2 regions of the Serratia sp. C2(1) genome follow, and region 2 is predicted to be linked to the other one. Evidence: predicted binding sites of a transcription regulator. Region 2 holds the regulator's gene; the other holds the start of a gene.
The links. The regulator PhoB, encoded in region 2, activates phosphate uptake and scavenging genes when phosphate is short. The targets are predictions, from matches to a motif close to CTGTCATAAAACTGNCNNAT.
Positions count from the first base shown of each region.

Region 1: the regulator PhoB is predicted to act here: its motif matches at 1,691-1,710, upstream of phoA (alkaline phosphatase).

Region 1 covers NZ_JAZFBA010000001.1:2,565,478-2,568,894, forward strand. The annotation lists gene V2S86_RS11955 (antibiotic biosynthesis monooxygenase family protein) at 1-114, opposite strand, end outside; gene V2S86_RS11960 (ArsR/SmtB family transcription factor) at 189-872, shown strand; gene V2S86_RS11965 (glutathione S-transferase N-terminal domain-containing protein) at 936-1,643, shown strand; gene phoA (alkaline phosphatase) at 1,775-3,202, shown strand; gene V2S86_RS11975 (GNAT family N-acetyltransferase) at 3,353-3,417, shown strand, end outside.
Region 2 covers NZ_JAZFBA010000001.1:3,096,972-3,100,388, reverse strand. The annotation lists gene sbcD (exonuclease subunit SbcD) at 1-1,095, opposite strand, end outside; gene phoB (phosphate response regulator transcription factor PhoB) at 1,586-2,275, shown strand; gene phoR (phosphate regulon sensor histidine kinase PhoR) at 2,300-3,417, shown strand, end outside.

The DNA.
Region 1 (3,417 bases), 530 kb from region 2:
GATGGAGATAAATCCGTCAATCTCCGCCAACAGCGGCTTTAGCTCTGCCGCCAGTTGAAGGTAGGTTTCACGCTGCCCGTCGGCGGCCTGCAATTCAAAAATAACGGCAATCATAGAGAGCTCCTGTCAGGAAGAATAACCCTATCCTAAGGCTAGACCTACAGCCATACTTCGCCTAATCTCGAAGTATGAATGACATCGATATCGAAGATCGTCTGGCAGCTCTGACTGCCGCTATCGCCGACCGTACCCGTGCGCGCATGTTGTGCCTGCTGATGGACGGGCGCGCCTATACCGCCACCGAGCTCAGCGCCGCCGTGGACGTCGCCGCCTCTACCGCCAGCGGGCATTTGGCGCGCTTGCAGGAACAGAGGTTGATCGCCTGCGTCAAACAGGGGCGCTATCGCTATTTCCGCCTGGCGGGGCAACCGGTGGCCGATGTGCTGGAAACGCTGATGGCGCTGGCCGGCGTCGAACGGCCGGCGGTGAAAAGCACGACTCCCACCTCGCTGCAATTCGCCCGCACCTGCTACGATCATATGGCCGGTGAAGTGGCGGTAAAACTGCATGACCGTTTGCATCGGTTGGCCTGGCTGGTGGGCGAGGAAGACTACCGGCTGAGCGAGGCGGGGCAGGCTGCCCTGACGCGGTTGGGCGTCGACTGCACGCCTGCGCCTTCGCGGCGGCGCTTCGCCTGCGGCTGTCTGGACTGGAGCGAACGCAAGGCTCACCTCGGTGGCGCACTTGGCGCAGCGATGCTTGACGCTTTTCTCGAGCGTGGCTGGATAAGGCGCCGGCTCGATAGCCGCGAGCTGCAACTCACCACCGCCGGCAAGAATGCTCTGAAAGCACATTTTGACCTCACGCTTTAGCCCCGCAACGCGTTAGCGTTGGTGCAATACTCAATAGGCAAACCGTCAACCCGAGGACTCCTCATGCTCGATCAAACACAATTCCCCATCACCAAACTGTGGCCGGCGCAGCATCCGGAACGCCTGCAGCTTTACTCCTTGCCGACGCCTAACGGCGTAAAAGTCTCCATAATGCTGGAGGAAATCGGCCTGCCGTATGAAGCGCATCTGATCGATATCGGCAAAAATGAAACCTGGACGCCGGAATTTCTGTCGCTGAACCCGAACGGTAAAATCCCATCGATTATCGATCCCGATGGCCCAGGCGGTAAGCCGCTGCCGCTGTTTGAATCCGGTGCCATCCTGCTGTATCTGGCAGAGAAAAGCGGTCAATTCCTGCCGCAGGATCCCGCGCAGCGTTACGAAACCATCCAATGGGTATTTTTCCAGATGGCCGCGGTCGGCCCGATGTTCGGCCAGCTCGGCTTCTTCCACCGCTTCGCCGGGCGCGAATACGAAGATAAACGCCCGCTGGAGCGTTATAAAAATGAATCCAAACGCCTGCTCGGCGTGCTGGAAAGCCGCCTCGAAGGCCGTGACTGGATCATGGGCGAGGATTACACCATCGCCGATATTTCACTGCTGGGCTGGGTGCGCAACCTGATCGGCTTCTACGAGGCGCGCGAGCTGGTGGAATTCGACAGTTTCCCACGGGTGGGGCAATGGCTGGAGCGCGGTTTGGCACGCCCGGCAGTCCAACGCGGCCTGAATATTCCCGCCCGCAGCGAATAATTTATTGCCTGGGATAGCCGCCGGCTATCCCATTTCAGCCCCCCGTCTCGTCATAAAAGTGTCACACCTCTGCACTACTCTCCCTGCCTAACAAATTGATATATTTTGAATTATGACAAGGAGCTTTCCCCATGCAGCAATCCCTTTCCCTGATCGCCGGTGCCGTGTTATCCGCCCTGCTTTGTTCTGCCGCCTTCGCCGATGAAACACCGGCCAATACCGCGGGTCTTTCCGAGCGCGCGGCGCGCGGCAACATCGTGGAGCCGGGCGGCGCACGCCGCCTGAGCGGCGATCAAACCGCCGCGCTGAAAGCCTCGCTGTCAGACAAAACGGTTAAAAACGTGATTTTATTGATCGGCGACGGCATGGGCGATTCTGAAATCACCTCGGCGCGCAACTACGCAGAAGGCGCGGGCGGCTATTTTAAAGGCATTGATGCCCTGCCGTTGACCGGCCAATACACCCATTACTCGCTGGACAAGAAAACCCACAAACCGGATTACGTGACAGACTCTGCCGCCTCGGCGACCGCATGGTCCACCGGCGTAAAAACCTATAACGGCGCGCTGGGAGTTGACGTCAACGGCAAGGATCAGCCGACGCTGCTGGAGATCGCCAAGGCGGCGGGCAAAGCCACCGGTAACGTCTCCACCGCCGAGTTGCAGGACGCCACACCGGCCGCGCAGGTCTCGCATGTCACCTCACGCAAATGTTACGGCCCGGAAGAAACCAGCGAAAAATGCGCCACCAACGCGCTGGAGAATGGCGGCCGCGGCTCGATCACCGAGCAATTGCTCAAAACCCGCGCCGACGTCTCGCTGGGCGGTGGAGCGAAATCCTTTAATCAGCTGGCGAAAAGCGGCGAATGGCAGGGAAAATCATTGAAAGACCAGGCAACTGCGCTGGGTTATCAGTGGGTGGAAAACCTCGACGGCCTGAATGCCGTCAGCGTAGCCAATCAGCAAAAACCGCTGCTGGGGTTGTTTGCCGCCGGCAATATGCCGGTGCGCTGGCAGGGCCCGAAAGCCTCGCATCACGGTAATATCGACCAACCGGCGGTCACCTGCGAGAACAACCCGGCACGTACTGCCGATATCCCAACGCTGGCGGCAATGACCGAAAAAGCGATAGACCTGCTGAAAAACCAGCAGAACGGTTTCTTCCTGCAGGTGGAAGGCGCCTCGATCGACAAGCAGGACCATGAAGCCAACCCTTGCGGCCAGTTCGGCGAAACGGTCGATCTGGATGAAGCGGTACAAAAAGCGCTGGCCTTTGCCCGCGCCGACGGCAACACGCTGGTGATTGTCACCGCCGACCACGCCCATTCCAGTCAGATTATTGCCGTCGATGCCAAGGCTCCAGGCCTGACGCAAACGCTGACCACCAAAGATGGCGCGCCAATGACCATCAGCTACGGTAACTCGGAGGAAGGCTCTCAGGGACACACCGGCACTCAGTTGCGCGTTGCCGCCTACGGCCCTCATGCCGCAAACGTCGTGGGCCTGACCGATCAGACCGACCTGTTCTACACCATGCGTGACGCTATGGCGATCAAGTAAGTTGGTTGCCAGGTAGCTAGCGCTACCCCTTCTCCTCCGGAATATCAGGGGGAGAAGCGGCTTTAACAGGTTAAAAATGATCGATTAACGGCTATATTCACCCTCACGTCTTCACTTCGCGCCCAAGCGCCCAGATGAAAGGATGAACCCTTGCAGTTGATTAGCCTGCCATTGACTACCGAACGCCTGCGGCTACGCCGCTTTACCCCTGTCGA
Region 2 (3,417 bases):
TTCGTTGAGCGTTTCCTTGTCCTGCCGTTCAAGGGCCTTGCGGCGCTGCTCTTTACTGCGGCGCAGCAATACCACCTCCACCGGCAGTTGATCCGCCAACTGCTGGATACGGCGCTGAATGTCGCTGAGGTAATCCTGCGTGGCCACTTCGATATCCAGCCATACCGGCAGCTCCCCCTGATAATCGGCGAACTGTTGCAATTGTTGTTCGATCTGCGTCAAATCGCCCTTGATCAGTTGCATCGGCTGGAAGCTGGGGATTTCCAGTGCGGTGACCTGTTGCAGGGCGCCTTCGGCGAAATCCACCATAAACACGCTCTTGGGTTTGCCCAGCTCATCGAAACTGAGCGGGATAGGCGAACCGCTGTAGCGGATATGTTCGGATTTGGCGACGTTTTGCGCCCGGTGAATATGCCCCAACGCAATGTAATCGGCCGGCGGAAACGCCTGCGCCGGAAAGGCATCCAGCGTGCCGATGTAAATGTCGCGCACCGAATCGGAGGTGGTAACCCCCACGGTGGTCAGGTGGCCGGTGGCGACAATCGGCAAGGTTAGCCCCAGTTCATCGCGGCGTGCGCAGGCGGCCTGGTAAAGCTGTTGATAGTGTTCCGCGATCGCCTCTTGCAACGCCTGCTGTTTTTGCCCGCCCGATTCGCCGGCGCGGCTGGTGATCAGATCGCGTGGGCGCAGGAACGGGATGGCGCACAACACCGCACCCGGCCGGCCATCGCGCTGGTTAAGCACCAGGATTTGCTGCCCGATGTCGCTTTGGGCGTTGGCGATCACCGTGGTATTCAGGCAAGAAAGCAATTCACGCGATTCATTCAGGGTTGCCACGGAGTCATGGTTACCGCCCAGCACCACCAACTGGCAGCCGGTGCGCTGCAACTCGACCACAAAACGGTTATACAGCTCGCGGGCGTAGCTTGGCGGCGAGCCGGTATCGAACAGATCCCCGGCGACGATCAGCGCATCCACCCGTTGCTGTTCTATTTGCTCGATCAGCCAGCGTAAAAAAGCCTGGTGCTCGGCGGCGCGGCTTTTGGTGAAAAAGTACTGGCCAAGATGCCAGTCAGAGGTGTGGATCAGGCGCATGACACTCCCGGGGCGATAAACTCATGGCGGTGATTATAAAGGGGGCAGACTCTCCTGTCGTGACGCAATCATTATGACAACTGAATGATTTTTCTTTGAAGCTGGAAATAATCGCTATGCTTACTGGCTATAACAGGCTGGTTTTTTCATAAAAGTGTCACAAAACTGACGCATAATGGCGCCCGCAATGAGGCTGTGCCCCGCCATTGATCGTGGCGCCGGCGCAGACCCAAAAGCACGCTGTCAAGGCGGAGGGTGAAGGACATGGCGGGACTATGTTCGAACCCGACAACGCAGGCAGCGGGTTTTTGGGGCGCGCCCCTCCGGGTTGGGGCCATTTAAGCGTGCTGCTGCGTTGCTCACCGCTTATTTGGCGCCACCAAACCTCTCGGTTCGCGCCTTGCTTCACGCTTAAATGACCGCCAGCGGGGCTCACGAGCAATGGCGGGACACAGCCTAATAGATCGCTAACACATTGGCAGGATTGACGATGGCAAGACGCATACTGGTGGTGGAAGACGAAGCGCCGATCCGTGAGATGGTGTGCTTTGTGTTGGAACAGAATGGTTACCAACCGTTGGAAGCCGAAGATTATGACAGCGCCGTGACGCGCCTGTCTGAGCCGTTCCCTGATTTGGTGTTGCTCGACTGGATGTTACCCGGCGGTTCCGGTATCCAGTTTATCAAACACATGAAGCGCGAAGCGCTGACCCGCGATATTCCGGTGATGATGCTGACCGCACGCGGTGAAGAAGAAGACCGGGTGCGCGGTCTGGAAGTGGGAGCGGACGATTACATTACCAAGCCGTTCTCACCGAAGGAGCTGGTGGCGCGCATCAAGGCGGTAATGCGCCGCATTTCACCGATGGCGGTGGAAGAAGTGATTGAAATGCAGGGGCTGAGCCTGGACCCTTCCTCGCATCGCGTAATGGCTAATGAGCAGGCGCTGGACATGGGGCCGACCGAGTTCAAACTGCTGCATTTCTTTATGACCCATCCGGAGCGTGTTTATAGCCGTGAACAGTTGCTTAATCACGTCTGGGGCACTAACGTTTATGTGGAAGACCGCACCGTTGACGTGCATATCCGTCGGCTCCGTAAGGCGTTAGAGACCACCGGTCATGACAAAATGGTTCAAACCGTTCGGGGCACCGGCTACCGATTCTCAACGCGTTACTGATCGCGTCGCGCTGGAGAATATGCTGTGCTAGAACGCCTGTCGTGGAAGAGGCTGGCCCTGGAGCTGGCTCTTTTCTGTTTACCTGCCTTGTTGCTGGGGCTGATTTTCGGCTATCTGCCCTGGCTGCTGCTGGCCGCCGTGCTGGCGGCGCTGGTATGGAATTTCTACAACCAACTCAAACTTTCCCACTGGCTGTGGGTCGACCGCAGCATGACGCCGCCACCCGGGCGCTGGAGCTGGGAACCGCTGTTTTACGGCCTGTACCAGATGCAACAGCGCAACCGTCGCCGCCGCCGTGAACTGGCGTTGTTGATCAAACGCTTTCGCAGCGGGGCAGAATCGCTGCCCGATGCGGTGGTGATGACCACCGTCGAAGGCAATATCTTCTGGTGCAACGGGTTGGCGCAGCATCTGCTGGGGTTCCGCTGGCCGGAAGACAACGGTCAACATATCCTTAACCTGCTGCGTTACCCGGAGTTCAGCCACTATCTGCAACAGCAGGAGTTCACCCGGCCGCTGACGCTGCAACTCAATAACGAGCACTATGTCGAGTTCCGCGTGATGCCCTATTCGGAAGGGCAACTGTTGATGGTGGCGCGCGATGTCACCCAAATGCGCCAGCTGGAAGGCGCGCGCCGCAACTTCTTCGCCAACGTCAGCCATGAGTTGCGTACCCCGCTGACGGTATTGCAGGGCTACCTGGAGATGATGAGCGACGAGGAACTGGACGGCTCGCTGCGCGGTAAGGCGTTGGGCACCATGCAGGAGCAGACCCGGCGCATGGACGGGCTGGTCAAACAGCTGCTGACGCTGTCGCGCATTGAGGCGGCACCTAACGTCGATATGAACGAGCGGGTCGATATTCCGCTGATGTTGCGGGTGTTGCAGCGTGAGGCGCAGTCGCTGAGCGGCGGCAACCATGAGATTACCTTCCGGGTGAACGAGCAGCTCAAGGTATTCGGCAACGATGACCAACTGCGCAGCGCGGTGTCGAATCTGGTGTATAACGCCGTCAATCACACGCCGAAGGGCACCAATATTGAGGTGAGCTGGCAACAGACGCCAAACGGCGCGCAGTTCCAGGTCAGCGACAATGGGCCGGGCATCGCCGCCGAACATATTCCGCGTCTGACCGAGCGTTT